3 regions of the Arminella tumorigenes genome follow, and region 3 is predicted to be linked to each of the others. Evidence: predicted binding sites of a transcription regulator. Region 3 holds the regulator's gene; each other region holds the start of a gene.
What was found. Region 3 encodes LexA, which represses DNA repair genes until DNA is damaged. Its sites were predicted from a motif close to TGTTCNNNNTGTGTTCNG; they were not measured.
Positions count from the first base shown of each region.

Region 1: ruvC (crossover junction endodeoxyribonuclease RuvC) is a predicted target of LexA. The motif match lies at 5,550-5,567, and genes of this name have one in related genera.
Region 2: dinB (DNA polymerase IV) is a predicted target of LexA. The motif match lies at 11,613-11,630, and genes of this name have one in related genera.

Region 1 covers NZ_CP117255.1:2,378,958-2,385,924, reverse strand. Annotated here, with positions in the region: gene PR017_RS11700 (HAD-IA family hydrolase) at 1-2, shown strand, start outside; gene PR017_RS11695 (5-formyltetrahydrofolate cyclo-ligase) at 47-619, shown strand; gene PR017_RS11690 (TIGR00282 family metallophosphoesterase) at 637-1,461, shown strand; gene PR017_RS11685 (pyridoxamine 5'-phosphate oxidase family protein) at 1,520-2,023, opposite strand; gene PR017_RS11680 (YebC/PmpR family DNA-binding transcriptional regulator) at 2,181-2,927, shown strand; gene PR017_RS11675 (methyl-accepting chemotaxis protein) at 3,061-5,376, opposite strand; gene ruvC (crossover junction endodeoxyribonuclease RuvC) at 5,611-6,126, shown strand; gene ruvA (Holliday junction branch migration protein RuvA) at 6,169-6,783, shown strand; gene PR017_RS11660 (AbrB/MazE/SpoVT family DNA-binding domain-containing protein) at 6,857-6,967, shown strand, end outside.
Region 2 covers NZ_CP117256.1:694,480-707,162, forward strand. Annotated here, with positions in the region: gene PR017_RS20980 (DUF707 domain-containing protein) at 1-282, opposite strand, end outside; gene PR017_RS20985 (IS5 family transposase) at 938-1,771, shown strand; gene PR017_RS20990 (hypothetical protein) at 1,940-2,989, opposite strand; gene PR017_RS20995 (lytic transglycosylase domain-containing protein) at 4,034-4,843, shown strand; gene PR017_RS21000 (error-prone DNA polymerase) at 5,344-8,643, opposite strand; gene PR017_RS21005 (Y-family DNA polymerase) at 8,640-10,154, opposite strand; gene PR017_RS21010 (ImuA family protein) at 10,072-10,827, opposite strand; gene PR017_RS21015 (hypothetical protein) at 11,189-11,497, opposite strand; gene dinB (DNA polymerase IV) at 11,653-12,683, shown strand, end outside.
Region 3 covers NZ_CP117255.1:1,242,233-1,254,915, reverse strand. Annotated here, with positions in the region: gene lpdA (dihydrolipoyl dehydrogenase) at 1-672, opposite strand, end outside; gene PR017_RS06275 (SGNH/GDSL hydrolase family protein) at 742-1,380, opposite strand; gene PR017_RS28405 (endonuclease domain-containing protein) at 1,377-1,808, opposite strand; gene PR017_RS06270 (pyruvate dehydrogenase complex dihydrolipoamide acetyltransferase) at 1,886-3,244, opposite strand; gene PR017_RS06265 (pyruvate dehydrogenase complex E1 component subunit beta) at 3,260-4,693, opposite strand; gene pdhA (pyruvate dehydrogenase (acetyl-transferring) E1 component subunit alpha) at 4,709-5,749, opposite strand; gene PR017_RS06255 (FtsB family cell division protein) at 5,907-6,218, opposite strand; gene eno (phosphopyruvate hydratase) at 6,354-7,628, opposite strand; gene kdsA (3-deoxy-8-phosphooctulonate synthase) at 7,775-8,620, opposite strand; gene PR017_RS06240 (VOC family protein) at 8,617-9,501, opposite strand; gene lexA (transcriptional repressor LexA) at 9,667-10,386, shown strand; gene PR017_RS06230 (ComEC/Rec2 family competence protein) at 10,367-12,683, opposite strand, start outside.

The sequences.
Region 1 (6,967 bases), 1.1 Mb from region 3:
GAGGGGTGCAGCCACGCCCGTGGCGTTGGCTTGCGGGATGGACGACATGGCTTCGAGTGAGATAAAAGCACAGATTCGCAAGGAACGGCTGGCGACGCGCGACGCGCTGCCGGGGCACTTGCGGGCGCAAAAAAGCGCCACCATGGTGCGGTGTGGTGATGCGGAAATCCGCTTCGAGCCGAGAGCAGTTATTGCTGGCTTCCTGCCCATCCGCTCCGAGGCTGATATCCGGCCGTTGCTCGATCTATTGCGATCGCGGGGCGCGCGGGTCTGCCTCCCTGTAGTTGTCGACAGGGAAACGATCGTCTTTCGCGAACTGGCAGATGCCCGTTCGCTTGTTCCCGGTGCCTTCGGTACCCTCGGCCCTGACGAGACCGCAGTCTTGCTCGAACCGGAAATCCTGCTGGTGCCGCTGTCGGCCTTCGACGCTGCCGGACGGCGGATTGGCTACGGTGGCGGCTATTATGACAGGGCGATTGCGCTTTTACGACGGAAAGGCCTTGCGCGTCGCTTGATCGGCATTGCATTCGATTGCCAAGAAGTGCCATCAGTACCCGCCGAGCCGCACGACGTTCCCCTTGACGCCATTCTGACCGAAAGCGGCCTTCGCATTTTCTGACCGGAGACCGACGTGGAATGAGACTGCTATTTCTGGGTGACATGGTTGGCAAGACCGGGCGCGTGAGTGTCTGGAACCGCCTGCCGGGGCTGGTGTCCGATTTCAAGCTCGATTTTGTCATCGTCAACGGTGAGAATGCGGCGGGCGGCTTCGGCATCACCGAAGAAATTTTCCTCGAGACGATCAATGCCGGCGCCGACGTTGTGACGACCGGCAATCATGTGTGGGACCAGAAGGAAGCGGTTTCCTTTGCCGGCCGACACGACCAGTTCCTGCGCCCGGCCAATTATCCGGCCGGAACGCCCGGACGCGGCTCCGGCCTCTATTATGCGCGCAATGGCGCCCGCGTGCTGGTCGCCAACATCATGGGCCGCGTGTTCATGCATCCCGAACTTGACGATCCGTTCAAGTCGGCTGAAGCCATTCTCGCTGCCTGCCCCCTGAAGGAGCAAGCGGATGCGATCGTCTTCGACTTTCATGCGGAGGCTACCAGCGAAAAGCAGTGCTTCGGCCATTTCGTCGATGGCCGCGCCAGCTTCGTCGTCGGGACCCACACCCATGTGCCGACAGCCGATGCGCAGATCCTTAACGGCGGAACCGCCTACATGTCCGATGCCGGCATGTGTGGCGACTATGATTCCTCGCTGGGCATGGAAAAAGAAGAGCCGCTCAACCGGTTTATTTCGAAGATGCCGAAAGGCCGCTTCGAAGCCGCATCCGGGCCGGCGACGATATGTGGGGTCGGCGTGGAAATCTCCGATTCGACCGGCCTGGCGGAAAAGATCGCGCCGTTGCGGATCGGGCCTCGCCTCGCTGAGACTGTTCCCTCGTTCTGGAACTGATCCATAAGAGATCATGAAGTAGCCCGGGTTGTCCTTTGACCGCCCGGGCTACTTTCGTTCAGGCGAACGTCAGATGACGCTTGACGCCGACGTCCGGCATCTTGTCATCGTCGAGATTGGCCTTGGCGATCTCCCAGCCGAATTTCAGCTTGCTGCCGGTCGAGATCCATAGTTCCGCATCTTCGACATGCATCGCAAGCATCGCCAGGGTCGGGTCCTTCTTGCCGTCATGATACCAAGCTGCGGTCACCGAACTCCAGTACTCGTCGATCTTCGCCTGGTCGGCGCGGACCTCGATCTTGCCGGCGAGGCTGGCATGATAATCGTGATCCTTGCCAACCACGCAGAAGCGGGCTCGGGCGCCGGTCTTGATGCTCTTGACGATGTCGGCATCGGTCTTGGTGTAGAACCAGATGGTGTTCGTCGTCGGATCGGCGTGGGGCGCCATAGGCTGCATGTGCATGTCGATGCCGTCGATGCCCAGCATGCCGGCGTGCACCATATCGATCTGCTCCCACAACTGCTTTGCCGGATGTTCCTGTGCTTCGCTGAAGCTGGCCATGGCCAATCCTTTCGTTTTGATAATGCGTCCTGAAACGTGAGGTAGGCCACCTTTGTTCCTTCCGCCAACCACCGGCGATGCAGGGCTTTTCGCTTGAATGCGTGTGGCTTCGCACCTATAAGGCGCCATTCACATCAAAAGACTGAGCAGGGGTGCCATGGCTGGCCATTCACAGTTTAAAAACATCATGCATCGCAAGGGTCGCCAGGATTCCGTGCGGTCGAAAATGTTCTCCAAGCTGGCGCGCGAAATCACCGTCGCCGCCAAGGCCGGACTGCCCGACCCGACGATGAACGCTGCCTTGCGTCTCGCTATCCAGAACGCCAAGGCGCAGTCGATGCCGAAGGACAACATCGACCGTGCGATCAAGAAGGCATCGGGTAGCGAAGGCGAAAACTACGAGCAGATCCGCTACGAAGGCTACGGCCCCGGCGGCACTGCAGTGATCGTCGAAGCGCTGACCGACAACCGCAACCGCACCGCCTCGAACGTGCGCTCGACGTTCACCAAGGCCGGTGGCACGCTTGGCGAAACAGGCTCGGTTTCCTTCTCCTTCGACCATGTCGGCGAAATCACCTACAAGCTTGCGGTCGGCGATGCAGACAAGGTGATGGAAGCGGCAATCGAGGCCGGCGCCGACGACGTCGCCACCGATGAAGAAGGCCACACGATCATCTGCGGCTTCGAAGCGCTGAACGAAGTTTCCAAGGCGCTGGAAGCAACGCTGGGCGAGGCGGAAACCGTCAAGATTGTCTGGAAGGCTCAAAACACAGTGCCTGTTGACGAGGAAAAGGCGCTGTCGGTGATGAAGCTGATCGACAGCCTGGAGGACGACGATGACGTCCAGTCCGTCTATTCGAACTTCGAGGTTTCCGACGAGGTCATGGCCAAGCTGTCGGCCTGACGTTTTAGTTTAATGGGCTAGCGGGCTACAACACCCACCTCCGCGACTGCGGACGGTGGGTGTTTTTGCTTTTAGGCCAGGTCCGTCGTGGCAAGCTGGCAAGGTGGCCGATCCAACAGCCGTGCCCGCAGCCTCAGCGGCGGCGGTGCAGGAAGTGGATCTCGGCGGTCTTGCGTCGTACGGGATCTGTCAGCGTGAAATTGCCGAGCCTGTTGTCCATCTCGCCCGCCTCGGAGGCGAGGCGATGGATTGCGGCGGTCGTTTCCTCCACCATCGCGGCGTTCTGCTGTGTCATCGCGTCGAGATCGGTGACGGCACTGTTGATCTGTCGAAGCGTCTCGGCTTCCTCGTGCGTCGAGCGCATGATTTCGCGGATCTGAACGTTGATGTTCTCGACATGGGTGCTGATGCCGTCGAGTGCGACGCCGGCGCGTTCGACCAGCGCTACGCCGTTTTCAACTTCCCCGGTCGATTTCGCCAGCAGTCCAGCAATCTCCTTGGCGGCGCTGGACGAGCGCTGTGCCAGTTCCCGCACTTCGTGGGCGACGACTGCAAAGCCTTTGCCAGCTTCACCCGCACGGGCCGCTTCGACGCCGGCATTGAGTGCCAGGAGATTGGTCTGGAAGGCAATGCCGTCGATGACGCTGATGATCTGGTTCATCTGTCGCGACGAGCCCTGGATGGCTTCCATGGCGGCGATCGTCTCGCGCATGATGCGACCCGACCCTTGCGTTTCGGCCTGTGCGTCGCGTGCTATGCGCTCGGCCTGCTCCGCGCGGGTGATCTGCAGACGGACGGCATCGGTGATGGCGCCGACAGCACTTGCCGTCTCGGTGATCGAGGCGGCCTGGCGTTCTGTGCGGCCGGCAAGCTCGGTGGCACCGCCGCGCATTTCCTCCGAGCCGGAATGGACAGCCATGGAGTTGCCGCCGATCGCCGTCATGGTCTCGCTAAGCGTTGCCAGAGCCTTGTTGAAATTGACGCGCAGGCCTTCGAGTTCCACGGGGAAGGCGGTGTCGAAGCGGTAGGCGAGATCGCCGGTGGCCAGATGGTGCAGACCCTCGTCCAGGTTTTCGACGACATCCTGCAGCACGCGGGCTTCCGACTCGCGCTCCGTCAGCCTTGCCTGGCGCTCGGCTTCCGCGTTTCTACGAGCCTCGGCGCTGGCCGCCTCCAGCAGGCGCTGATCGACGAGCGACTGGCGGAAGCGTGCAAGGGCCTTCGCCATCGTCCCGATCTCGTCGTTGCGATCCTGACTGCCGATCTCGCTGTCGAGCTTGCCATCCGCGACATCGCGGGTAACAGCGGCCAGACGGGCAAGCGGCGCAAAGAGCAGCTTCATCACAACGCCTGTTGCCAGCGCCACGAGAACGAGTATGCCGACGCCGATGAGCGTCAGCAACTTGGCAACCGCGATCGACCCGGCATTCAGTTCGCTTTTAAGCAGGCTCTCGACGATCAGGAAATGCTTGCCGGCGAAAGCGATCGGGCGGGCATAGGCGCGCGCCTCACCATCGGGACGCATGAGGCCAGCGACGCTGATATCGTTGCCGGCCAATGCCTCAGCCGCAAAACTATAAGCGGCGCCATCGACAGCTATGAGGTGTCCAGCTTCGTCGACGCCGATAACCGAGCCGTCTTCCGAAACGACGACGGATCGGGCCGTGCTCGTGGCGGCGTTGCCCTTGGACAGGATGGAGGCGAGGATGTCGTCGCGCACCTGGAAAATCATCACGCCCTTGGGCGCGCCAAGCTTGAGGATGGGGACAGCAAAGTAGACCGCGCCCTTTTGGGTCGCGGGGTCTACATGCAGGCCGGAAAAGGCGCTTGGGGCCGTGTCGCTGGTTGCCTTGGCGACGTTTGCGACAGCATCGGCGTAGGTTTTCCCGAGGCTCGATGCGATCCAGGCCGGACTCTTGAGGTTTTCTGCGAAGGCGGGGCCCTTTTTGTAGGAATAGATTACCGCGCCATCCATGTCGGCAATCAGCAGGTCGCTGAAGGGCGAGCCCTGAAGGTCACGGCCGATTTCCGTCTGGGCGGTCTCGTGGCTGGAGTAATAGAACCCGCTGGGGCCGACGGGCTTCAGAAGCTTTTCACGCTGGTCCGCCGGATTGGGGTTCTGGCTGACAAATACTTTCTGCAATTCCGCGCGGGCGTCGCCGGAGGTCTTCTCGATGGTTTTCCAGCCGCTTCTAAGGCTGGTGATCGTCATCTGTACCGCCTCGATGCGGGCAATCGAATCCGCCTGCGTGCCGATCTGCTGCAACTGGTCCTGCAACATGTCGCCGCGGAAAACCAGCACGCTCTTCTTTGCCTCGAGCGCCTGATCGTCCGAAAGCCTGTTGCTGGCGATATAGGCGAGGCCGTCGAGGACGGCAACCGACAACAGCGTCAGCAGCAGGAAGGTGGCGATCACCTTGAAGGACAGTGACTGGAACCGGCGCGACATGGCGTAACCTCTAAACTCTCGTTTCGTCGATGGCGCGAAACGATGTGCAGTGAAAAAGCTGTCAAATGTAAACTGGGGTCCTGACTCAGCCGAACCACCTGCAAAGGCAATATCGGGGAAGAGTCCGCAAAATGGCTTAATCACACGTAAAGACGCGTGATGAATTATCGCGATGTTTTCGCTTTGTTCACATTTTTCTGGCACATGGTTGCCATGAACGGTAGGTTGACGACCATGCAGAACACGATTCGTATCATCGGCATAGATCCAGGCCTGCGCCGCATGGGCTGGGGCATCATTGACGTGCTCGGCAACTCATTGCGTTTTGTTGCCTCGGGCACGGTGCTGTCTGATGGCGACATGGATCTGGCGTCGCGGCTTTGCCAGCTTCATGACGGGCTGTCGGATGTGGTGCACACCCACCAGCCCCATGAGGCGGCGGTGGAGCAGACTTTCGTCAATAAGGATGCTGTGGCAACGCTGAAGCTCGGCCAGGCCCGCGGCATCGCCATGCTGGTGCCGGCTCGGGCAGGTCTCCCAGTAGCCGAATATGCCCCGAACGCGGTCAAGAAGGCGGTCATAGGGGTCGGCCATGGCGAAAAGCAGCAGATTCACATGATGCTGAAGATCCTGATGCCGAAGGCGGAGTTCAAGGGCAACGATGCCGCCGATGCGCTGGCTATCGCCATATGCCATGCCCATAATCGTGGTGGCAACCGCATGCGGCAGGCCCTGCTGGCCGCCGGATAGCGCTTCGAGACGCGACCACCCCCAAACCCTGATGGATATCCCATGATCGGCAAACTTAAAGGCACCATCGAGGAGATCGGCGAGGACTATGCACTCGTCGATGTCCACGGAGTTTGCTATGTCGCCTATTGCTCCAGCAGGACGCTGGCAAGACTGGGCGGCGTTGGCGAGGCCTGCGTGCTGTTCATCGAAACTTATGTGCGCGAGGACCAGCTGAAGCTGTTCGGCTTCCTCACCGTGCTGGAGCGCGAGTGGTTCACTCTGCTGCAGAGCGTTCAGGGCGTCGGGGCCAAGGTGGCGCTGGCGGTGCTGTCGACGCTGACCACCTCGGAGCTTGCCAACGCCATTGCCCTACAGGACAAGACCGTTATTTCGCGAGCACCCGGTGTCGGCCCCAAGGTGGCGATGCGCATGGTGCTGGAATTGAAGAACAAGGCTCCGGCGTTTGCAGGCGAGGCGCTGAACATGGGCCTCAAGCAGGAGATCGGCGAGGGCGTTGCCGCAGCGCCGGTGTCGGATGCCGTTTCGGCCCTCACCAATCTCGGCTACTCGCGCGATCAGGCCGCCAACGCCGTTGCCGCCGCCATGAAGACGGCGGGCGAAGATGCGGACAGCGCCAAGCTCATCAGGCTGGGGCTAAGGGAACTGTCGAAGTGAGAATTCCGACATTTTTGATTTCGTCGGAAAAACGTGTTATTTTCTTCCCAGCATGTAGGGCGGGAGAATTGCGATGACCATCTGGGAAGCGACGTTGTCGGCCAAGGGGCAAGTGACGATCCCGAAGGAAATGCGTGAGGCCCTCAATTTGCGGCCTGGCGACCAGTTGGTCTATAGCGTGATC
Region 2 (12,683 bases), on a different replicon from region 3:
ATTTATATCACTGGTCGTGGCCCTGATATCGTCGTCAGGAAACCAGAAATAGTCATAGTTCTCCAGCGCTTCAGGGTGCTCTTTAAAAAAGCCATAGATTCCGTCCCACTTCCCGCCCTTGCCGCGATGCACATAATTGGCCTCTGGAAATCGCTTTATTTCGTCCGATCCGAAGTAACTTACCGCCACATCGAATTGCCGCCCTTCTCCGCACCAACTGTGATGAAGACTTTGATCTCCGCAGCGCACCACGGCCAGTGTAGGTGCCAATACAGGAGCCATACAAACCTCCGACCAAATAATAATGGCACAACATTGGAGATCATACTATCGCACGGCCTCAATATTTCAAGCTTAATTTCTTATTAAAAAATGGGGTAATACATTCTTCCGACATATAGAAGTATTTACAAGGCAATAGACAAATGCGAAAGTCGACATATGAAATTTTTGTTTCTTAGACAGAGCAGAGAGCGCTGATGCCTATTGACTATAGAAGCTCGGCCGATCAATTTGCTGAAGTGGCAACGTCCATCAAATCACGCGAAAAGTGTATACCTTTACTTCGGGACCGCATGTTTGAACCTGTAACTTCGAAACTCTGGAATAGATAGTTTTATGAACAGGCATAATCTCTCAACATTGGAGGTTGACGACCTCATTAGCCTGTGTGGTGGAGACCCTGGCGCGATCATCATGCGAACGTCTATTGCGTCTGCTACCTTCTTTTTTCTTTATTTCAGTTTGTATGCTTATGGCTTAGGTGGAAGCTTGCTTTTTTGGGGACCCTGCACCGCTGGGGCACTTACTTGCTTTATTCCATTGGCAAAAATGCAACGTCGGTTTGAATCTCTCTAATTGGCTGCCTCAAAAAGAGGTGGGTGATTTCAACAGGTTATGATTCCTTCGGATTTGCAAAGATTCGATGGAGTTCACGATGGCCTGGACTGAAATCACCCGTCGGCAATATGCCCGGCGAACGGCTCGCTATGCAAGTGACATGACGGATCGGGAATGGGAACTGGTTGCGCCTTTTTTGCCGATGCCCCGCCGCTTGGGTCGACCTCGCACCACTGATTTGCGCGAGGTCGTAAATGCTCTGCTTTACATCGCCACCACCGGTTGCCAGTGGCGGATGCTGCCGAAGGATTTTCCGCCCTGTTCAACGGTCCAGCGCTATTTTTATGAATGGCGGGCACTGGGACTTTGGACACGCATCAACCATCATCTCGTGATGGAGGCACGCGAGTTGGAGGGCAGAGAGGCAAGTCCGACGGCTGGTGTGATCGATAGTCAGAGCGTGAAAACTACGGAAAGCGGTGGCATACGAGGCTATGATGCAGGTAAGAAGACGAAAGGGAGAAAGCGCCATATCATCGTCGATACGCTTGGCCTGATGGTCGGTCTCATGGTGCACAGCGCCGACATCCAGGATCGCGATGGTGCTCCTGATCTTCTGAAATCCATCCGCCACAGGTGGCCATGGTTGCTGCATGTCTTCGCTGATGGCGGCTATGCAGGCGATAAGTTGAAGCGGCGATTGAAGAAGATCGGACGCTGGACGGTCGAGATCATCAAGCGCTCGGACAAAGCGAAAGGCTTTGAAGTTCTGCCACGACGCTGGGTCGTCGAGCGGACCTTCGCGTGGCTTGGCAGATGCCGCAGGCTAGCAAAGGACGTCGAAAAATCCATCGCCTCCTCAGAGGCATGGATTATGATCGCCCACATTCGCCTGATAACCCGGCGGCTCGCAAGGTATCGATATCATTGAAGCCTTTTCGAGTCCGACTCTAAAGAACAGTTGGTATTGCACTTTGGGGCATTTTAATTGCGTTGCCGGGTGCAGTTAAGCAGCAAGACTATTCACAATGCTCGGCAGATCGACGGTTGCTGACGCACTCCATTATCAGGCGAGTTTTGTCGACATGGGGCCATTTTCCTAGGCTTGGCTTTCTACCGAGAACTGAATGACCGAGATCGGATACGACTTGGCTTGCCATTGCAGCCTCGAACGCGCAAGTCCTTGCCACACGGGGTCGGCATCGTTTTCGTGATTGTCCGGTCCAAACACGAACATGCCGCGACCAGTCGTCTGCATGTAAGCTGTTTCTATCATACACTTCAGAAGGTGCGACGCTGCACCAGTGACCACATCCTCTGCCGCTGCTGCCTCCATGAAGAACATGATCCGTCCAAACGTGATTCCCATAAAGCGAGCCAACGCCCTGTCACCACTAACGTTTCGAGCCGTGAAGCTAAACCTGAAGGTTGCAAGGACCCGGCTCAACGACCGAATGATCAGGCCTGGCCGTGACGTCAAAATGCGTTTCTTTTTAAAAAGGCGAAGTCTAGAGAGCTCCAGTGGAACGATGTCCCAGAAAATCGGCCATTTACGACGGATTACAAAATCAAGACCTGGATAGGACCGTTCGGCTTTCTGGACATTTCGTCGGGCATTTTTGCTGACCCCTTTGTAAAAAGCCTCAAAACTCTCCCACTGCTTGAAATCAATCGCAATCATATCGACGGCCGCTGTCGATATGACAGACACTCCGGCGAGCGCGTGGAGCTCCGCAGATCGGCATCTATCCAGGCACCAGTCAGATCCATAGCGATAGTATCCCTCTCCCAGATGGCTAAGCACCGCCCGCATCGACAACGACCAAAGATGCCGATAGTCCGGGAGCACTTGAATGGCGTCGCAGAACACATGGTCGCTCTTACGAATTCCGATCGCACATTGACCAATTTTCACCTGCTCATTGCCGGTACACAATACAATCTCGAGCCGCACCAGCCTCATCAACGGGTTGTAGTCGATCTGCCACATCCGGGATGCATGATAAGCGCAACGGAAAGACGCTTCGCATCTTTGAGCGAAAGCGTCCCAACTGGCAGCTCCCTGGGTGAACGCAAAAACACGGACAGCCACTTGGCTTTGCCGCGAGTTGCGGGACGCTACGTACAACCCTTGCGCCAGTTCATCCAAAACACATTCCTGCATACAACAGATGGGTAGCTTTTCCGACATTTTCTGCCACGTGCACTAAGGACTATTTTGCCGATGCACAAGCATATCAGTTGAATTAGTGTAAGCGGGTAAGGTTAATTAATCAATACGCGGACCTCGCGGCAACAACGCTTACTTCAGATATGTTGCAAAATGATAGGCAACGCCTTTTTCCCGACATCGATGCCTTGCCTCTGACCTCAATAGAGGACCAATACTTCAGTCGATAATATATTTTTTTGATTTTCAGATGGTGCGAGCAGCGGAGTTTCGGCCAGCTTCTGGCAGGGACGGTGGCCGCGCGCCGCGCAAAACGACGCGACCTGTGGGCGGCAACGAGTGCTGGCTTTGGCACCTCTTGGAGTGCGTAGCGAGGAGGAGGCTCGTTCGTCTGGAGAGGCCTGCTCGATCTCATACTGTCTTGGCATTTTCGATGCACTCGCCCTTTCACGGGACGTCGATTGAGCGACATCGGGCCAGATGTCTTTCTGTGCGGCTTGGCGCAAGTTTCAAGACCTATCGCTTGCCTAGCCGTTTTGTAGAACATCTTTAGGGTTAGCGATGATCGCACTACTTTGTATTCCCGCCGCAGCTTCATCGATGTTTGTTCTGCTGGCGGTTTTCGCGCCGAGACTGGTACCATTGGTCGACGACTTCGAGGAGAGCAATATTCTGCCCTTCAAGAAGCCACATAGAAGCAGCCATCTATCAGTCTGACAGGTGTCAACCACAAGCTTCGCTGTTTTGCTTGCGGGAAAGAAGATTGCGCGGTGAGAGGCTTCTGAGCGCTCACGTCGTATTCGCCTTTGCGTTATTTCCGGTAAGCGTGGACTATGACGGGGAGCTAAGGTCTGGGTTCCAACCGCAGACCCATCGTCGAAAAGCGGCCCAAGGGTCGGGGAGCTTCGCTTGATAAGGTGCATCGCCCCAACCGCTCTTATATCCCTGACGATCTTCCTTTTGATTCCGATGTCCACAGTCGGTGCGCGTGGAGGCAGAGCGAGCCCGGCTTGTCTCTATTCGATGACTGACGCCCCAGGTCGGGCACTTTGCATTCATGCCGGGAGCTTGAACCGCGACATTTGCAGCGCGTTGGAAAAGTTTGCGACGAGAAGCCAGCTACCCCCTGACTTCTTTGCACGTCTGATATGGCGTGAAAGCCGTTTTAGGGCGGAAGCAATCAGCCCAAAGGGTGCTCAGGGCATAGCGCAGTTCATGCCAGCCACCGCAGCGCTTCGTGGCCTCAAAGACAGCTTTGATCTCTTGGAAGCCCTCCGGGCATCATCGCAATATCTGATGAAGCTCCGGACCCGCTTCGGCAATCTTGGGCTCGCAGCTGCAGCCTACAATGCTGGCGAGCAGCGCGTTTCGACATTCATGCTTGTTGGAGACTTACCGTCGGAGTCCAGGAACTATGTTTTCGGGATCACGGGGCACACCGTCGACGAGTGGAGGCGCTCACCGAGCGACCTCGCCCTTCCGCCACTTGACGAACACAGGGCGTTCATGGATGCCTGCGTCGCCCTTGCTGCCACACGACGGCTCGTGGAGCCGGCAGAGCAGTCTGAAGGTGTTTGGACGCCATGGGGAGCACAATTGGCAGCAGCAGCAAGCAGTGTGACTGCACGGACGCTGTTTGCACGTGTATCTGCCAGGTTGCCGGCCCCTTTAAACACGGAGGCACCCATAATTCTGCGCAAGATTGATCGGGATTTTGGATATAGACCCCGTTATTCTGCTCGAATAGGAAGGACACAGCGTAGAGATGCGGAAGACACCTGCAAAATTGTCGAGCGCGCCGGTTTTCCATGTTTGGTGTTCAAAAACTTTTAACGCGTGCACGCGCTGACTTACCGCCGACGAACTATTCAATTCACTTGAGGGCCGTAAGGTTGCCAAGTAATGACAGACGGTCGACGTCGAGTTCGTGACGGTCTCCGTTTACAGTCAGCGAGACCTTAGATGTGAAGGTCGCTTCGCTCCCCGCCATTCAGTTGCCATTGCCTTGCCCGCTATCCCGGACCCCACCACGGTCGCGGTAGACGAAATGAGGAGGTCGCGGCGGGACTGTTCCAGATCGATGGGGCTTGGCATGGTCGGCTCCGCTTCGTTGGCAAAGATCTGGGCGCAAAAGTGCTCACACGGCGCCCGTGCCTTTTAAGCTTGCGCTGTGGGCGGCGACAAATAGGGGCGTCGTCGCATGCCTTCATCGTCCACCATCATATATCTGTGATGGTGCGCCGCGTCATATCGACCGATCAGGTCGACCGTTCCTGTATGGCGGACATAGTCGCACGCCAACACTTCACCTCATAGGATCGATCCGAGACGGGTCATTTGCCTTCCGCACGGACTTTTGGGAGTGGGCTCCGCTGAGGATCGGGCTCGGCATGGAACTCGTCATGCCGAACTCGGAAGGAGCGCACAAAAATGTCCCGCGGTCTGGGCGACGGTGCCCGATCTCTTGCGTCTCCACCTCCGGCAGAGCCATGGGCAAACTCGTCTCCCCGGCCCGCCGGCAAATTGAACGCGATCTCCCGGTCTGCAAGGCCGGACAGATCGCCTGACAGGTCGAACAGCTGCTGGGCGACGAGATGGACGACATCGCCTTCCCGCTGGATTTTGCCGTTGATCGCCATCATCGAGGCTCCCAGCACAACCCGACGCCGCCTTTCAAACAGCTTTGGCCAGACCACGATGTTCGCAGGTCCGGTTTCATCCTCGATCGTGATGAACATCACACCTTTCGCGGAGCCCGGCTTCTGCCGCACAAGAACCAGGCCTGCCGTCAGGACCCATCGACCATCCCGTGCCGTCATGGCCTCCTCGCAGGTCACGATGCTGCGCTTTGCCAGATCGGTTCGCAGGAAGGCGATCGGGTGGTCGCGAAGCGTGAGCCCGGTATGGCCATAGTCCTCCACCACATTATGGCCTTCGGTCATCTGCCTGAGCGCGACCTCGGGCTCCCGCTGCTCGGCGATCGTTTGCATCTCGCGATCGGCAGCAGCGGCAAACAAAGGCAGCGGCTCGTCGCGCAGCGCCTTGATCGCCCAAAGGGCGTCGCGTCTCTCGAGCTTCAGGGCCGGCCGAAACGCATCTGCCTCCGCAAGTTCGACCAGCGAGGCAGCCGGAACACCCGACCGGCGCCACATGTCATCGACGGAAGCAAATTCACTGTTCATTCGCGCGGCGACAATCCGGGCGGCGTCCGAGACGGCGAGACCTCTCACCATCCGCATGCCCAGCCGGACAGCATGGCGCTCGGTACTGCCGATCCGCTCCAGCGTGCAATCCCAACGGGATTGGTTGATACAGACGGGGCGGATCTCGACGCCATGGGCGCGGGCACAGCCGACGATCTGGGCGGGCGCATAAAAGCCCATGGGCTGACTGTTCAACAGGGCCGCGCAAAAGACGTCCGGGAAGTGGCACTTCACAAAATTGGACGCATAGGCGATCAGCGCGAAGGAAGCCGCGTGGGATTCCGGAAAGCCATAGGAGCCGAACCCCTCGAGCTGACTGAAGGTCTTTTCGGCGAACGCGGCGGTATAGCCGTTTCGCACCATACCCGAGACCAGTTTATCCTTGAACCGCGACACGCCCCCGCTGAACTTGAAGGTCGCCATGCTCTTGCGCAATTGGTCGGCCTCTCCGCCGGTAAAACCGGCACAGACCATCGCGACCCGCATCGCCGATTCCTGAAAAAGCGGCACGCCCAGCGTCTTCCCAAGCACGGCTTCCAGTTCCGGGGTGGGATACTCGACCTTCTCCTTGCCCTCACGCCGGCGCAGGTACGGATGCACCATGTCGCCCTGGATTGGTCCCGGGCGGACGATCGCAACCTGGACAACCAAATCGTAAAATGTCCTGGGCTTCAGACGCGGCAGCATCGCCATTTGCGCCCGGCTCTCGATCTGGAACGTCCCCAGCGTGTCGGTCTTGCGGATCATCGCATAGGTCGCCTGATCCTCCTGAGGAATTTTGGACAAATCCAGGTCTTCGTCCTTGTGCTCGCGGATCAGGTCGAACGCCTTGGACATGCAGGTCAGCATGCCCAGCGCCAGAACGTCCACCTTCATCATTTTCAGGGCTTCGACATCGTCCTTGTCCCACTCGATGATCTGCCTGTCTTTCATGCTGGCCGGCTCGATGGGAACGAGATCATCGAGACGGTCCCGCGTTAGAACAAAGCCGCCGGGATGCTGCCCGAGATGACGGGGTGCGCCCATCAGTTGCTGGGCCAGCTGCAGCGTCAGGACCAGCCGACGATCGTCGGGATTGAGATTGAGCTCTTTCACGTTACGGGAGCTCACCTCTTCCGACCACGACCACATGCCCGACGACAACGCCTTGATCAAATCTTCCGGCAGGCCCAGCGCCTTGCCGACGTCACGGATGGCGCCCTTGGCGCGATAGCGCGTCACGGTCGCGCAAAGGGCAGCCTTTTCCCGGCCGTAGGTCCTGTAGATCCACTGGATGACTTCCTCGCGCCGCTGGTGCTCGAAATCGACATCGATGTCCGGCGGCTCGTCCCGCTCCTGGCTGACGAAGCGCTCGAACAGGAGATCGTTCGTTTCTGGATCGATCGAGGTGACGCCAAGAATGTAGCAGACGGCCGAGTTCGCAGCCGAGCCGCGTCCCTGGCAGAGGATGCCTTGGCCCCGTGCAAACCGCACGATCGAAAACACGGTGAGAAAGTAAGGCGCGTATTTCATCTTCTGGATCAGGTCGAGCTCATGCCGGACGATCTGCAGCGTTTTTGGCGGCAGGCCTTCCGGATAGCGATCCGGCACACATTGCCAGACATAGTGTTCGAGGGACTCCTGGGCCGATTTTCCAGGAACGATGGCTTCTTCCGGATACTGGTAGGTCAATTCCTCGAGCGAGAATTTGCAGCGATCGACGATCTCCATGGTTCGCCGTAGCGCTTCTGGATAGCGAGGAAACAGACGCTCCATTTCCTCGGGCGGCTTGAGATACCTGTCGGCGTGACGCTCGCGTTCGAAACCGACCTCGTCGATCGTCGTATTGTTGCGAATGCAGGTGACAATGTCCTGCAACTGACGCCTCTCTGGCTCGTGAAACAGCACGTCATTGGTGACGACGGTCTTGACCTTGAGCCGCGCGGCCATATTCGACAGATCATGAAGCCGCAGCTGGTCGTTGGGGCGGCGTCTCAGCGACAGTGACAGATAGGAACGATCTCCAAAGACCTCGGTCAACCTGCGGAGTTGGACCGCGCAGATATCGTCGGTGATGTCCGGGATCAGGACACCGAGCAGGCCATCCGCATAGATCGCGACGTCGTCCAGATGCAGAATGCAGTTGTTCTTCCCGCCCCTTGCCTTCCCCAGCGTGATCAGCCGGGTTAGCCGGGAATAGGCAGCGCGGTCGGTCGGATAAACCAGGATCGACATGCCGTCCGCCAGATCGAGGCGACATCCGACCACCAGGCGCACGCCTGTTTCGCGCGAGGCCTCGAGAGCCCGGACGATCCCGGCAAGCGAGTTGCGATCGACGACCCCGATCGCATCGATACCCAGCGCCTTCGCGGTTGCAAACAGCTCCTGGGCCGAACTTGCGCCCCTTAAAAAACTGAACTGTGTGGTGACCTGAAGCTCGGCATATCTCATGCAAAAATTCCGTGGACAAACCAGGTGTGGGATCCGGTCCCGCCATCGACACCATCGCCGGAGCGGAAAATCCAGAGGCGCTCGCCTGCGTCGTCCTCAACGATGAAGTAGTCGCGAACCGCCGCCCATTCGGACGTGCGCTGCCACCATTCGCCGAAGATGCGCTCGGGCCCATCGGCGCGTCTGACCCGCCGGCGCTTGCCCCGCCACGTGACCGACACCGGCGGATGGTCGGGAAGCAGCGCGATCACCTCGACCTCCTCCGGATGGGCAAGCAGACGGACCGGACGCGGCCAATGATGCGACCAGAAGACGTCGATATCGTCAGCGGTGGCAGCAATTCGCCGGACGCTGCGCTCCGGGACATCGGAGGCCACCGGTGCCAGGCGGTAAACCCGCTGGCCGCGGTTGCCGAAGATGTCCACAAGCGGCGTGATATCCTGGACACCATCCTCGATGAACCACGATGTCGTCTGGGTCTCGCCGAGCGGCTGCGACAGGACGGCGACCAGGGTCAGCCTCTCGATGCCGAAACCTGGATCGATCCTTTCGGTGCGGTCCTTGAACAGCTTGGTGAGCCAGGCCACGTCCCTTGCAGGCTTTGCCGTTCCGGCACGAATGGCCTGGCGGGTATTGTCGACCGTGTCGATGATCAGGTCGGCACGCCGGACCCCCAGCCCTTGTCTTTGGAGTTCGGCGCAGAGCTCGACGACCAGGCGCCCGACATATTTATCGATCGTCTCGGCCGCACCGATCGGGTCCTGGAAAGAGCGAGCGACCGCAATCTGCCCAGGGCTTCTTATGGGCTCGATCGGCTCGCGGGCACGACCGACCATCTGGTCGAGCCGTCGCCCGATCTCGGGTCCGAAGCGAAGCGTCAGCGGCGCGCGCGGCGTCGCTGAGAGCTCCCCGATCGTGCGAAAGCCAAGGGTCCTGAGATCGCTGACGGTCTTGTCAGGCAGTCGCAGCAGCGCTATGGGCAAGCGCTCGACGGCGCGCACGGTCTCGCCTCTGGGTATGATGACCGTCTCTCTTTTGATCGCCCGTGCGCAGGCGTGCGCAGCGCCCCATGTGTCGGCAATGGCGACACGCGTTGTCAGACCCTTGGCGGCGAACCGATTGGCGATGCCCGTCAGCATGGCGCGCTCCCCACCCTTGAGATGGTCGGCGCCCTCCGTGTCCATGACGATGCCGTTGGGAGCGTCGACGGCAACGATAGGCGAATACTGGGTCAAAGCCCACAACGCGATCCGCTCAAGAGCCGCAGCATCGGCCTGCAGGTCCGCGTCGATCATCAGCAGTCCCTGGAACAGGGCCTGGGCTTTTGCAGCCGCCATGCCGATGCGCACACCTGCTTTTCTGGCGGGATCGTCGGCCGCCGACACCCAGCGTTTCGATCCGCTTTTTGCAATCACGGCAATGGCCTGGTCAACCGGAATGGCCGGATCGGCGGCGCGACGAATGCGATCCGTCGACAGATCCGGAAGGTAGATCGATACGACCCTGGTCATCACACGCTCCAACGATAAACTCGGCACAGGCGCCGGCCCGCGATCTCATCAGCTCCAGCAACCAGGTTGCCCGCCCGACGCCGGGCACGGGCAAGGCCACCGACGGCAGCACGCTCACGCGCCACCGCGTGACCGAAGCGGTCGGTTGACCGAAGTCGTTGGCTTCCGTCTGGCGGCGCCATCTGCGAACGACGAGGGCCAAGGTCCCCTTTTGTTCGGCGGCAAGCTGCAGGCGCCGGCTTTCCAGCATCGGCAGTCGCACGAGCTCGCCCACGACCGCGCCGAGGCCGCCATAGGACAAGGCCTCCTCCATGGAGGCAAGCACGTCCTCCTGCCGATCGCCCTCGACGAAGATGACGCGGTTCGCATCGAGGCCCGCTTGGGCCAGCGCCGGGAAAAACAGGTCTGGACGCGTCAGACACCAGACGATCTTGCCTTTGGTGCGGGCCGCAATCCCGGCAACGAACAGGGCGGCGGCGGCTCCATCGACGGCACCGACGCCACCGCCTGCGAACTCATGAAGAGCGCCGCGCGCAAGACCGCCTCCTGGCAGCACGGCATCGATCTCGGCGACACCGAAGGGCAGGCTTTCCAATGGCATCGCCGGGCCACGCCCAAGGGAGGCGATACGGCTGCGCAGATCGGCTATGACGTGCGCGCGTGCAGCCGTCATCGTTCACGCAATCCTCTCGGTTCGTGGGGCTCATCAGAACGACGTCATGCCGTTTTATCGATTGAAGTTCACGTTCTGTTCTGTCGCGCAACGAGAGTCAAGCCAGTATAAAATAGGAATATCCTCCTCCAATTTTAGCAAGGACGAAGATTCTTGAGCCGAATCAGCGCCGTATCCCCGTTTGCGCCGTGTCTGGCCTCACAAAAAAAATCGCTGGGCGCGTAGCTGGACGAGGCACCGGTTGCCTCCGGTCGCGGAATGGATGCGACCGGGGACACGGTTTACCTTTCGGGGGAAGGTTCGATGTGGCTCCCCGGTGGGGAGACCCCTTCGCCACTGTCGTGCAAAGGCTTGGCGGTGCCTATCGGCCGGAGACGCGGATCGCACCCGCCTCCCCCAGACTGCGTTGGACAGCGCCAACTTGGCTGGCGGCAATATCGGCGGACACCTCGATCTCGCCGCCAAGCGGCGCGTCATCGCGCGCACCCTCATTGTGGGACACGTCTCCGCCCGATGGCGAGGTGCCGACGGTGTTGTCAGCGGTGGTGGATTGGACGAAGATGTCCGGCCTTGCGATGCCGTGCTGCTGAACCAGATGCTCGACCGCCAGATCGGCTGCCGCGCGGGTCGCGAAGGTGGCTCGGATCGTCAGGGTGCTGTCGTCTGCCATGCGGCTATCTCCTCTTGCTGATGTCGCCGTTCACAACGTCTCTCGGCCCCACTGGTTTCCTCGTTTCCCGGCAGGTGAGCATCAGGCGTCTTGGCTATCGTTCCAGACGCTGGTATGTTCTCTTTTTGTTTCGCTGACATGCCCAGATGGCCGCCATGAACGACGTGACGCTACCGCCAACCCGCAAAATCATTCATGTCGACATGGATGCCTTCTATGCCTCGGTCGAGCAGCGCGACAATCCCGACCTGCGCGGACGGCCGCTGGCCGTTGGCGGATCGGCGGCCCGGGGCGTCGTGGCGGCGGCCAGTTACGAAGCGCGAACCTTCGGTGTCCACTCGGCCATGCCGTCCGTCACCGCCAGGCGGAAATGTCCGGAGCTGATCTTCGTGCCGCCACGCTTCGAGGTCTATCGGCAGGTGTCGCAGCAGATCCGGGACATCTTTGCTGAGTACACATCCCTTATCGAGCCCCTGTCGCTCGACGAGGCCTATCTCGACGTGACCGAAAACTTGATGGGCATGGAGATCGCCACGCACATTGCGCTGGAGATCCGCGCAAAGATCAAGGCTGTCACCGGACTCAATGCATCCGCTGGCATCTCCTACAACAAGTTTCTGGCCAAGATGGCAAGCGACCTGAACAAGCCGAATGGCCAGGCGGTGATCACGCCGAAGAATGGCCCGGGCTTCGTCGAAACCCTCCCCGTCAAGAAATTCCATGGCGTCGGGCCGGCGACGGCCGAGCGCATGAAACGGCACGGCATCGAGACCGGCCTTGACCTCAAATCGAAGTCTCTTGCCTTCCTCCAGCAGACGTTCGGCAAGTCCGGGCCCTATTTCTTCGGGATCGCCCGTGGCATCGACGAACGCCGGGTCAGGCCCGACCGGATCCGGAAATCCGTTGGCGCCGAGGATACCTTCGTCGAGGACATCGACGATCTCGATCTGGCCAAGGCCGAGCTGAGGCCGTTGGCCGAAAAGGTCTGGCGTTCTTGCGAGGCCAACGACATCAGGGGAAAGACGGTGACCGTCAAAATCAAATATTCGGATTTCAGCCAGGCGACCCGCAGCAAAACCCTGTCCGGACCCGTCTCGGATATCGACATGGTGCTGGAGGCCGCAGAGATCCTGCTTGCCTCGGTGTTCCCGTTCAAACGTCCTGTGCGACTGCTGGGCGTGACCCT
Region 3 (12,683 bases):
GATCGACGACATGACCTCGACGACGGTGACGTCTACGCCCATGGAGCGGTAGAAGCTGGCGAACTCGATGCCGATGGCGCCGGAACCCATAACGAGAAGCGTCTTCGGCAGAGCCTGGGGCTTCATTGCCTCGAAATAGGTCCAGATCAGCTTGCCATCCGGCTCGATGCCAGGCAACGCACGCGGACGGGCGCCGGTGGCGACGATGATGTGCTTGGCGTTATAGGTGCCGTCTTCGCTCTTTATGTTCTTCGGCAGCGGGTTCTGCGGCTGAACGGCAGGCTTCTTCGACTTGGCGACGACGATCTCGCCCGGCTTGGTGATTTTCGCTTCACCCCAGATAACGTCGATATTGTTCTTCTTCATCAGGAAGGCGACGCCGCCGGTCAGCCGCGCAGAAACGCCGCGCGAGCGGGCGACGACAGCGGTCACGTCTGGCTTGACGGTACCTTCGAGCACAAGGCCGTAATCCTTGAAATGGTTGGCGTGGTCCATCACCTCGGCCGAGCGCAGCAGCGCCTTGGTCGGGATACAGCCCCAGTTCAGGCAGATGCCGCCGAGATGCTCGCGCTCGACGATCGCCGTCTTGAGGCCAAGCTGGGCCGCGCGTATCGCCGCCACGTAACCGCCGGGACCGGAGCCGATGATAATGACGTCGTAGTTGTCTGCCATTTTAATTCCTGTCTTGTCGTTTCTTGTCGTTGCCGGCCTCACGAACACCAGGGCCAGCCGAGAGATCAATCAAAGCCCGAGCATCATCCGCACCATCGGCTCAAGGCCGCGCCCGAGTGCCCGGGTATTTTCAACGTCGAGATGAACACCGTCGAGCGGTGTGGTGACCGCAACCGAGGCACCGTCGAAGAAGCCGCAGCCCATCTCGTCCGCCAGGTCGCGGTAGATCGTCGCCAGCTTCGGCGATTCTTCCACGCCACCGGCAAACATTGCAGCGAATGGCGCATTCGCCGTGTCACAGATGATCGGCGGCGCGACGATTAAAATTTCCGGGGCGTCGTAGTCAAACGCCCAGTCGTGGTGTCGGATCAGGCCCACGAGCCGCGCCATTCCCTGGCAGGCGGCAAAGGCGGACCCCGACAGCACTGGCTTCATGTCGTTGGAACCGAGCAGGATGACGACGAGATCGACCGGCGCATGCGTCTCGAGGATGGTCGGCAGGATCCGCGCTCCATTGCGATCGCCGTCGGCCAGATGATCGTCGAAGGCCGTGGTGCGGCCATTCAGACCTTCCGCAATGACGCGAACCTTGCCGCCGAGTGCTTCCTGCAGCACGCTCGGCCAGCGGTTTTCGAATTCATGCCGACCGAGCGTGTCTGCATCGTAGCCCCAGGTCAGGGAGTCGCCGTAGCAAAGAACAGTTTTCATGGCAATGCCTCCGGTTCCCCTACCCCTTGCGGGGAGGGGCTAGGGGTGGGGGTGGCAATCGCCGCTACGATTCGTCTCAGCACCAATGGCATGTCCAACATCACGTCCGTATTCGAGAACCGCATCACGCGAAAGCCTTCGCCTCGTAGATAAGTATCACGTACGGCATCACGCAAGCGCTGATCCCTATCGTCATGAATCTTGCCGTCAACCTCGATTATCAATCGGCGTCCGAGACATACAAAATCCGCGACGTAGGGCCCGATAGCCATTTGCCTACGGAAATGTGTATCTTTTAATTCCGTCATCTCTCGGCGAAGGGCGGTCCAAAGACGGCGCTCTGCGTCGGTCATGAGCTTGCGCAGCTTGTGAGCATTCCGAGCAGCTGAGGCGCTGGGTGAATTTGGCTTGTCCCGATTCCATGCCATTCAAAGCCCCCACTATGGAACCACCCCCACCCGTCCGCTGACGCGGACACCCTCCCCGCAAGGGGGAGGGAATTCGCTCACACCAGCATCCCCATCGGGTTCTCGATGTAGCCCTTGAAGGCGCCCAGCAGCTGCGCCCCAAGGGCACCGTCGACGCTGCGGTGGTCGGTCGACAGCGTCACGCTCATCACGGTGGCAACAGCCATTTCGCCTTTCTTGACGATTACGCGCTGCTCGCCTGCGCCCACGGCCAGGATGGTCGAGTGCGGCGGGTTGATGACGGCGGCAAATTCCTTGACGCCCATCATGCCCATGTTCGAGACCGACGTCGTGCCGCCCTGGAACTCTTCCGGCTTCAGCTTGCGTTCCTTGGCCCGCTTGCCGAGGTCCTTCATCTCGTTGGAGATGGCAGACAACGTCTTCAGCTCGGCCTTGCGAATGATCGGCGTGATCAGGCCGCCCGGGATGGAGACGGCGACGCCCACGTCCACGTGCTTGTGCTTGACCATGGCGTTCTCGGTCCACGACACGTTGGCATCCGGCACATCGCGGAGCGCAAGCGCCATGGCCTTGATGATCATGTCGTTGACCGACAGCTTGTAGGCCGGCGCGCTGTCCTTGCGCGGTGCGGCATCGTTGAGCTGCGCGCGCAACGTCATCAGGGCATCGAGATTGCAATCCACCGTCACATAGAAATGCGGAATGGTCTGCTTGGATTCGACCAGACGCTTGGCGATGATCTTGCGCATGTTGTCATGCGGCACGAGATCGTAGGAGCCGGCTTCGAACAGCTTCATGACCGCTTCGTCCGACGCACCCTTGGGGGCGCTTGCGGCCGGTGCAGATGCAGGGGTTGCCGAAGGCGCGGATGCCGCCTTGACACCACCACCGGCAACCGCAGCCTCGATATCGCTCTTGACGACACGACCATGCGGGCCGGAGCCGGCCACTGCCGACACATCGATTCCGGCTTCCTTGGCAAGGCGACGGGCGAGCGGCGAAGAGAAGGTCTTGTTCCCACTGGCAGAGACCGGCGCTGCTTTTGGCGCGGCAGGTGCTGCGGGGGCCACGGCCGGCGCATCCGCCTTGACCTGTTCCTCTGCCTTGCCAGCGGGCGCTGCTTCAGGCTTGGCTGCAGGTTCTGCAGCCGAAGCGGCGGATCCGGCACCGCTGGCAGCAGCACCGACATCCTCGCCATCGGCGGCAAGCACGGCGATCAACGCGTTGACCTTGACGCCCTGGGTACCGGCGGCAACGACGAGCTTGGCAACAGTGCCCTCGTCGATTGCCTCGACTTCCATGGTGGCCTTGTCGGTTTCAATCTCGGCCAGCACGTCGCCGGACTTGACCTGATCGCCTTCCTTGACCAGCCACTTGGAGAGCGTACCCTCTTCCATGGTCGGCGACAGGGCAGGCATGGTGATGTTGATAGGCATCGAAAGACCTTCCCCTTATTTGTAGCAGACGGCTTTCACCGCATCGACGACTTCGCCGACGTTCGGAAGGGCCAGCTTTTCGAGATTGGCGGCGTAGGGCATCGGAACGTCCTTGCCGGCGATCGTCAGGATCGGCGCATCGAGGTAGTCGAAAGCCTGCTGCATGACGCGGGTGGCGATTTCGGTGCCGACCGAGTTCTGCGGATAGCCTTCCTCGACGGTGACGAGGCGACCGGTCTTCTTCACCGATTCGATGACGGTCGGCAGGTCCATCGGACGCAGCGTGCGCAGGTCGATCAGTTCGACGTCGATGCCGAGCTGTTCGAGTTCGGCGACAGCCTTGACCGCGTAGGTCATGCCGATGCCGAACGAGACGATCGTCACGTCCTTGCCGGTGCGATGAATGCGGGCCTTGCCGATAGGCAGCACGAAGTTGTCCATCTTCGGCACATCGAAATGCTGGCCATAGAGGATTTCGTTCTCAAGGAAGACCACCGGGTTCGGATCGCGGATCGCAGCCTTCAGCAGGCCCTTGGCGTCGGCAGCCGTGTACGGCATGACGACCTTGAGGCCGGGGATCTGGCTGTACCAGGCCGAGTAGTCCTGACTGTGCTGGGCGCCAACGCGGGCCGCAGCGCCATTCGGGCCGCGGAAGACGATCGGCGCACCCATCTGGCCGCCGGACATGTAGAGCGTCTTGGCGGCAGAGTTGATGATCTGGTCGATGGCCTGCATGGCGAAGTTGAACGTCATGAACTCGACGATCGGCTTCAGGCCGGACATGGCGGCACCGACGCCGATACCGGCAAAGCCGTGCTCGGTGATCGGGGTATCGATCACGCGGCGGGCGCCGAATTCCTGAAGCAGCCCTTGCGTCACCTTGTAGGCGCCTTGGTACTCGGCCACTTCCTCGCCCATGACGAAGACGTTGTCGTCAGCGCGCATTTCTTCCGCCATGGCGTCGCGGAGTGCGTCGCGCACGGTCGTCGAGACCATTTCGGTGCCGGCCGGGATGTCCGGATCGGCAGCGATGTGGGCCTTCGGCTGGGCCGGTACCTTGCTGTCGGCGCGGGCTGTCGGCTCGTCGGCAGATTGGCGCGCCTTGCCGCCAGCGTCGTTGCTGGCCGCAGCCGGCGTATCGGCATCGGCCTTGGGGGCGGCAGCCTTTTCGGCGTCCGGACCGGCGTTCATGGCGTCGGCGCTTTCGCCTTCGGCCAGCAGGATCGCGATCTTGGCATTGACCTTGACGCCCTGGGTGCCTTCGGCGACCAGGAGCTTGCCAATCGTGCCTTCGTCGACGGCTTCGACTTCCATCGTCGCCTTGTCGGTCTCTATTTCGGCAATGACGTCGCCGGAAGTGACCTTGTCACCTTCCTTCTTCAGCCATTTGGAGAGTGTGCCTTCTTCCATCGTCGGAGAGAGGGCGGGCATCAGGATATCGATAGGCATGGGTTCCCTCCCCGATCAGAGCAGAATGTCTGTGTAGAGCGCGGATGCATCCGGCTCCGGCTCGGACTGGGCGAAATCGGCACTGTCAGCAACGATATCGCGAACATCCTTGTCGATCGCCTTCAGATCGTCTTCGGATGCCCAGCCTTTTCCGACCAGGCGCAAGCGCACCTGCTCGATCGGATCATGTTCTGAGCGCATCTTCTGCACTTCGTCCTTGGAGCGATACTTCGCCGGGTCGGACATCGAATGGCCGCGATAGCGGTAGGTCAGCATTTCGAGAATGATCGGGCCCTTGCCAGAACGGCAATGCTGGAGCGCCTCGTCGGCTGCCGCCTTGACAGCGCGCACGTCCATGCCATCGACCTGAATACCGGGAATGCCGAAGCCCGAACCGCGCAGCGAGTAGTTGGACTGCGCCGTCGCGCGCGCCGAGGAGGTGCCCATGGCGTAGTGGTTGTTCTCGATGATATAGACGATTGGAAGCTTCCAGAGAGCAGCCATGTTGAAGCTCTCGTAGACCTGGCCCTGATTGGCCGCACCGTCGCCGAAATAGGCGACAGAGACGCTGTCATTGCCACGGTATTTGTTGGCGAAAGCGAGCCCGGTACCGAGCGAAACCTGCGCACCGACGATACCGTGACCACCGTAGAAATGCTTCTCTTTCGAGAACATGTGCATCGAGCCGCCCTTGCCGTGCGAATAGCCGCTGCTGCGACCAGTCAGTTCGGCCATGACGCCACGCGCTTCCATGCCGCAAGCAAGCATATGTCCGTGGTCGCGATAGGCTGTTATAACCTGATCGCCTTCCTTCTGGGCCATCTGCATGCCGACGACGACAGCTTCCTGGCCGATGTAGAGGTGACAGAATCCGCCGATGAACCCCATGCCGTACAACTGTCCGGCCTTTTCCTCGAAACGCCGGATGAGCAGCATTTCGCGGTAGGCTTTCAGCTCTTCGTCGCGATCGAAATCGGCGATAGGACCGCCGTTGGTTTCAATACGTGCTGACTTGGACGTTTTCCGGTTGGAAACGGACGCGATTTTCGGCGCCATTCAACCCTCCCCTGTGTGATAAGCATCGATCAATGGTGACGCGTAACATAGGGAAGATTAACAGATGCAGCAATGCCATAAACGCATGGCTAGTATTCGATATAAGTCACTGAAAAACAAATAAAATTTTTGATTAACTGAAATTCAGTTAATCACCTCATTTATTGAAGATCACGATTTCGTCGGCCTTGGAATAATCAAGCTGGTAGCGGGCCTTTTCATCCAGCATGTCCTTGTCGAGCGATCCGTCGCTGAGCAGGGCAACCTCCTTTTCAAGGTGCTGTCGCTTGGCGACGAGATCGGCCAGATCCTTGGAGCGAGCCAGTCGCTGCTGCTCGAAGACTTCGGTCGCCCGCAGGCCGTAGTCGCCATGGACGCAGTGGTAGCCGAAATAAGATACGAAAGCGACGGTGATGGCTGGAAGCACCAGGTGACCGAGTCGCTTCTTCTTATGATATTTTGTCCACATGCCGTTTGCCCATACGCTCTACCCGTGTGAACCAGACTAGTTGGTAGAGATTAACCGTCCGTTGACCTTGTTGCAGGATCCATTAAAAAACCGCGCCCGAAGGCGCGGTTGCTAGAAAAGCGGATGCGTCTGGTATCAGCCGCGCAGGATGGACGTGCCGGCGTAGCGGGCCTGGGGACCGAGCATTTCCTCGATGCGGATCAGCTGGTTGTACTTGGCAAGACGGTCTGAGCGCGACAGCGAGCCGGTTTTGATCTGGCCGCAGTTGGTGGCAACCGCGAGATCGGCAATCGTCGAATCTTCGGTTTCGCCGGAGCGGTGCGACATGACGGCGGTGTAGCCGGCCTTGTGGGCCGTTTCGACGGCGTCGAGCGTTTCGGTCAGCGTGCCGATCTGGTTGACCTTGACGAGGATGGAGTTGGCAACGCCCATCTTGATGCCGTCGCGAAGGCGCGAGGAGTTGGTGACGAACAGGTCGTCGCCGACCAGCTGGGTGGTCTTGCCGGCAAGCTCGGTCAGCGTCTTCCAGCCTTCCCAATCGTCTTCGGACATGCCGTCCTCGATCGACAGGATCGGATACTTGGCAGCGAGCTCGGCAAGGTATTCGGCCATGGCGCCTGATTCCAGCGTGCGGCCTTCGCCTTCGAGAACGTACTTGCCGTCCTTGAAGAACTCTGTCGCGGCGCAATCGAGGCCGAGGTAGATGTCTTCGCCTGGGCGATAGCCGGCCTTCTCGATCGACTTCATGATGAAGTCCAGGGCTTCCGGCGCACTCTTCAAGCCCGGTGCAAAACCGCCTTCGTCGCCGACATTGGTGTTATGACCCTGGGCAGACAATTCTTTCTTCAGCACGTGGAAAACTTCAGAGCCCATGCGGACGGCATCGGAGAATGTTTCGGCGCCGACTGGAAGAATCATGAATTCCTGGAAGTCGATCGGGTTGTCGGCATGGGCACCGCCATTGATGATGTTCATCATCGGAACCGGCAGAAGGCTGGCATAGGCGCCGCCGACATAGCGATACAGCGGCAGGTCAGCGCTCTGGGCGGCTGCCTTGGCGACTGCGAGCGATACGCCGAGGATAGCGTTGGCACCGAGGCGCGACTTGTTGGCCGTCCCGTCCAGCTCGATCATCAGGTTGTCGATCTGGATCTGGTTTTCGGCATCGAGACCGCCGATGGCTTCGAAGATTTCGGTATCGACGGCTTCAACTGCCTTTTCGACGCCCTTGCCATGGTAACGCGAGCCACCATCGCGCAATTCGACTGCCTCATGGGCACCTGTCGAGGCGCCCGACGGGACTGCGGCACGACCCATGCTGCCGTCTTCAAGATATACGTCGACTTCGACAGTCGGGTTGCCGCGGCTGTCGAGAATCTCGCGGGCGATAATGTCGGTGATTGCGGTCATGGCTGGTTCCTGCTCGCTGGTTATAATCGATTGAAATCTCTAAATCGAAGGCGTGACAATTACAATGCCATCACGCGCTTCGAATGAGGGAACGTCACAGCCGACTAAACCAAGATCATGTCAGCCTGTTAACGCTCCCGCAGATGCTAGGCCTTGGCGATGGCATCGAATGCCAGCAGCTTTTCGAGCAGCTGCGGCATGTCTTTCAGATGCACCATGTTCGGGCCATCGGACGGCGCATGGTCGGGATCCTCGTGGGTTTCGATAAACACGCCGGCGACGCCGACGGCAACGGCCGCGCGGGCAAGGGTTTCCACGAATTCGCGCTGGCCGCCGGACGATCCGCCCTGGCCGCCGGGCTGCTGAACGGAGTGGGTAGCATCGAAGATCACGGGAGCGCCCATCGCCGCCATGATCGGCAGCGAGCGCATGTCGGAGACCAGCGTGTTGTAACCGAAGGAGGCACCGCGTTCGCAGAGCAGGATGTTCGGGTTACCGCTGTCGTTGAGCTTGGCCAGCACGTTCTTCATGTCCCAGGGGGCGAGGAATTGACCCTTCTTGACGTTGATGATGCGGCCGGTCTTGGCGGCAGCAACCAGAAGATCGGTCTGGCGCGACAGGAAGGCAGGGATCTGCAGCACATCCACGGTCTTGGCGACAAGGGCGCACTGCTCTTCCGTGTGGATGTCGGTGAGCACCGGGAAACCGTATTCCTTCTTCAGGTCGCCAAATATCTCCAGAGCCGCTTCCAGCCCCAGGCCGCGCTGGGCTGAGAGCGACGTGCGGTTTGCCTTGTCGAAGGATGACTTGTAGACGAGCCCGATGCCAAGCGAGGCGCAGAGCTCCTTGAGCTTGCCGGCTATCGTGAAGGCATGATCGCGGCTCTCCATCTGGCAGGGGCCGGCAATCAGCGAGAGGCGTTTGCTGTTGGAGAAAGTGACCCTGCCGGGGCCTTCGCCGGCGACCACGTCCGAATTTGTCGAATGGCTCATGCTGTCTCCTCGAAGGCGAACAATGCCCCCTGCCCGGGAGCGGCCTTCACCAGAATAGTGTTGCTCTTGCGCGTGTAGGTCACGCCGTTACCAGCCAAATGCGCTTCTGTCACGGAAAGATCGCGAACGGCAAAGACGATCGCCCGACCCCGCAGGCCCGCATCCTCACCAGATGGCGCCGCCTCATAGAAGGCCTCCATCCCCTCGCCGCTCAAGATGTCGATTTCGACATTGGCCGCCGATGCTGTGATGCCAAAGGAATGCGGAACGATTGCGGCACCATTGCCAACTTGGCTGATGAGCCCGGAAAACGCCTTGGGACTGGCGCAGGACAGCACGAGACGCGAGATGCCGAGCACGCCGTTCGGATGCCTCTCCAGCGCGCTGCGATCCGTCGGCATCGCATTGATGCGCTCGCAGGTGAAAACGAAGAAATCCGGGGCACGCGAATCTGCAGCGAAGGCAAGTCGAAAGCCGGCGATCGATTCGGACCCGTCCGGCATGCGCATCGGTCTTTCGAACTCGAGAATCTTCCCGGCCGAGACCCCGCTGTCTCGAAAGCGCTGCTGGTCGCTTTCAGCATTGCCGGTTGCAAAGGCAACGGAGGAAAATCCATCGTCACCGACGCGAAACCGGAAGGCCTGGTCGCGCGCAACGAAGACATTGCCGGCCAGCGCAGATGCCTCGCACTCCGAGAGACTGGCAATGCCGAGCGGCTCTAGATAGGTCTTGTCGGCGAAGAAAACGCAAGCATTTTCAGTACCAAAGGGATGCCGTGCATCGGCGGCGACAGTAAAGCCGAGCTTGCTCAGCCGCTGGCGCGCAGAGGCTATATCGCAGGTCGGCAGAACCAGATGGTCGATCGGGTAGGCTGCTGTCATGGTTTGACTCCGTCCTGCAACACCGTCAGCGACGGCAACGCGACATGATCTTCCAAAAAAGCGATTATTCCAACGGCGTTCACAAAGATTTAGTCACTTGCGGAACACATATGGAACATATAGTGTCCGTTCTGGCTTTGTTTCGCACTTGGAGCACGAAAAACGATGTTGACGCGCAAGCAACAGGAACTGCTTCTCTTCATTCACGAACGAATGAAAGAGTCCGGCGTCCCGCCTTCTTTCGATGAAATGAAGGATGCGCTGGACCTTGCGTCCAAATCAGGCATCCATCGGCTGATCACGGCGCTGGAGGAACGCGGCTTCATCCGCCGCCTGCCGAACCGGGCACGCGCTATCGAGGTCATCAAGCTTCCAGAGGCCTATAACCCCAATGCACAGCCACGGCGCGGCTTTTCGCCCAGCGTCATCGAAGGCAGCCTCGGCAAGACGCCGGCTATTGCCGCAGCGCCGACAAAGCCCGCAGTCGAGGACCGCAGCGGCTCAGTCTCGCTGCCGGTCATGGGCCGCATCGCCGCCGGTGTTCCCATCGCCGCAATCCAGAACAATACCCACGACATCATGGTTCCCGCCGACATGGTCGGCGCCGGCGAGCATTACGCGCTCGAAGTGCGAGGCGACTCGATGATCGAGGCCGGCATCTTCGACGGCGATACCGTCATCATCCGCAATGCCAGTACGGCGAGCCCCGGCGACATCATCGTCGCCCTCGTCGATGACGAGGAGGCAACGCTCAAGCGCTTTCGACGCAAGGGTGCCTCCATTGCGCTCGAGGCAGCCAACCCGGCGTACGAGACCCGCATCTTCGGCCCGGACAGGGTTAAGATCCAGGGGCGGCTTGTCGGGCTCATCCGCCGGTATCACTGACCGGTGACGTGGCGTCGGTACCGATGAAAGCCGGCTTTCGCCAGTCGTAGGCTCGATGCCTTTCCCACGGACGATCAAGGGCGCTGAACGCAGTGATGACCTCGGGCTGAGGAGCGCTCAGGTCGACCTCGATGGAGCCTGTTTTGCGCAGCGATGCACCCGTATAGAGGGCCGCACCGGACCGACATCGATCGAGGCGAATCCTTACCGGCGTGATGACGATATCGGCGGTATCGCAGGCCGGACCCAGATAGGCGGCATCGGATATAGTCACGAGCATTGCGCCCGTTTCGAGCATGGCAACGCACCAATCGCGACCATGGCAGGCAAAGCCGCCGTCGACGGCACTGTCCAGCGCCGTCTCCATTGCCAGTCGCAGCGTTGCCTGGTGCTCCGCATCCATACGGTTCAAGGGCTGGCCACGAACGGAGTGGGGCGGGGTCGAATTGTCCGGCGGCAGCATTTGCGGCGGCGTATCTTCGGACACCGGCAGGGCTCGCTGCCATTGCTGATAGATGAAATCCGGGGGGCGTTCGCGGTTGCGCTCGAGACGACCTTTCCGGAACAGGGCTACGAGTTCGCCATCCTCTGAAATCAGCAATTCCGATCTCTGGGGAGAAGGCTGCAAGGCGGCAAAAGTCACAGAGGCTGCGATCAGCAGCGCGCCGGCATGGCGCATGGGCGTTCGCAGCACCGTCATCAGCAGGAATCCGGCAATGATGGTCTGGAAAAGCCCGGCAGGCAGGCGCGCGAACGGGACATTGCCGCCCCATGCCGCCACCGTCTTCGCGATGACCATCACGATATCGAGTCCCCAGCCGGTGATAAGCCAGAATACGCCGTCCAGGCCGAAGGGCATCATCAGCATGGCGAGCATGCCGACCGGCATGACAATGAATGACACCACCGGCATGGCGGCAAGATTGGCAACGAGGCCATAGGTCGCCAGTCTGTGAAAATGCTCGATCGAAAAGATCGCCGTCGACGCGCCGCCGATAAACGACGTCATGGCGATGCCTGTGAAAAAGCGGCTGACCGCCCGCACCGGCATCGGTGCCCGGAAAGCTGCAAACCGCCGCTCCCGGGGCGGACGCCGCTTCCACAGCGAATAGCCTGAAACAAGTGCGATGGTGGCCGCATAGGACATCTGGAAACTCGGGCCGAGGATCTGCGACGGCGAGAGCACCAGGATGGCGATGGCCGACAGGGCCACATTTCGCAGGCTGAAGGATGGTCTGTCGAACAGCACCGCGACCAGCATGATTGCCATCATTATGAAGGCCCGCTCGGCCGATACACCGAAGCCGGAAATGAAATAATAGGCGGTGACCGTGATCAGCGCACCGACAGCTGCAATTTTCTTGGTCGGAAAAGCCTGCGCCAGCCCGGGAAACAGGCTCAGCGCATGCCGGAGGCCGACATAGAAGATGCCGGCGGACAAGGCCATGTTCAGTCCCGAGATGGCGATGATATGGGCGAGACCGGAAACCCTTAGGGCATCCGTGGTTTCCGGCGAAATTGCCCGACGTTCGTCGTTGACCAGCGAAGCTGCGAAGGCGCCGGTGTCGCCTGGCAGGATCGAGCGGATGCGGTCGCCGATACTGCCTCGCAGCCCGGTCAGCCAGCGGTCGATCTTTTGGAGCGTGGTTCGCTCGCTGGTGTCGTCGGCGCTGGCCATTATCAGTTGCGGCGTGCCGTAGAAAAAACCGTTGGCGCCGGTGCCTTCGAAATAGGCAGTGAAGGCAAAATCGTGGAGGCCGGGCAGCGCAGGACCAGCTGGCGGGCTCAACCGCGCCCTGCCTTCCACGACATCTCCGAGTTCGAACGGCACATCCTGGCCGCGCACGAGCACCGATATCTGCTCCGGTGGCCGGCGAACGACTGGAGCGTCTGTCGCCAGCAGATCGAGCACGTAGCGCCACCGCCCCTTGGCGTCCACTTCACGGCGCTGAACTTGGCCGGTAATGGTGGTGGTCACCGGGGTGTCCAGCATGATCGTCGAGGCCCGCCACGTCTCGCATTCGGCGAGAAGCATGCCGAGCAGGCCCAGCGCCACAGCGAAAGACAGGTGCCGGAGCGCCGGGCTTAAATTGTGTTTCAGGACGCAGACGGCGGCAAGCACGAGGAAGCTCGCCGCAATGCCCGTCACTGGCGGATTGCCCGGAAGCTCGAACCAGACTATGGCGCCGCAGCCGATGTAGATGGGGGCAAACAGCGTTGCGCGACCGTGGGCTGCTTCTTCTGCAAGCATGCCGGCGGTGACGATTCGCCACCTCTCGAACGCAAGGGCAGCGCGC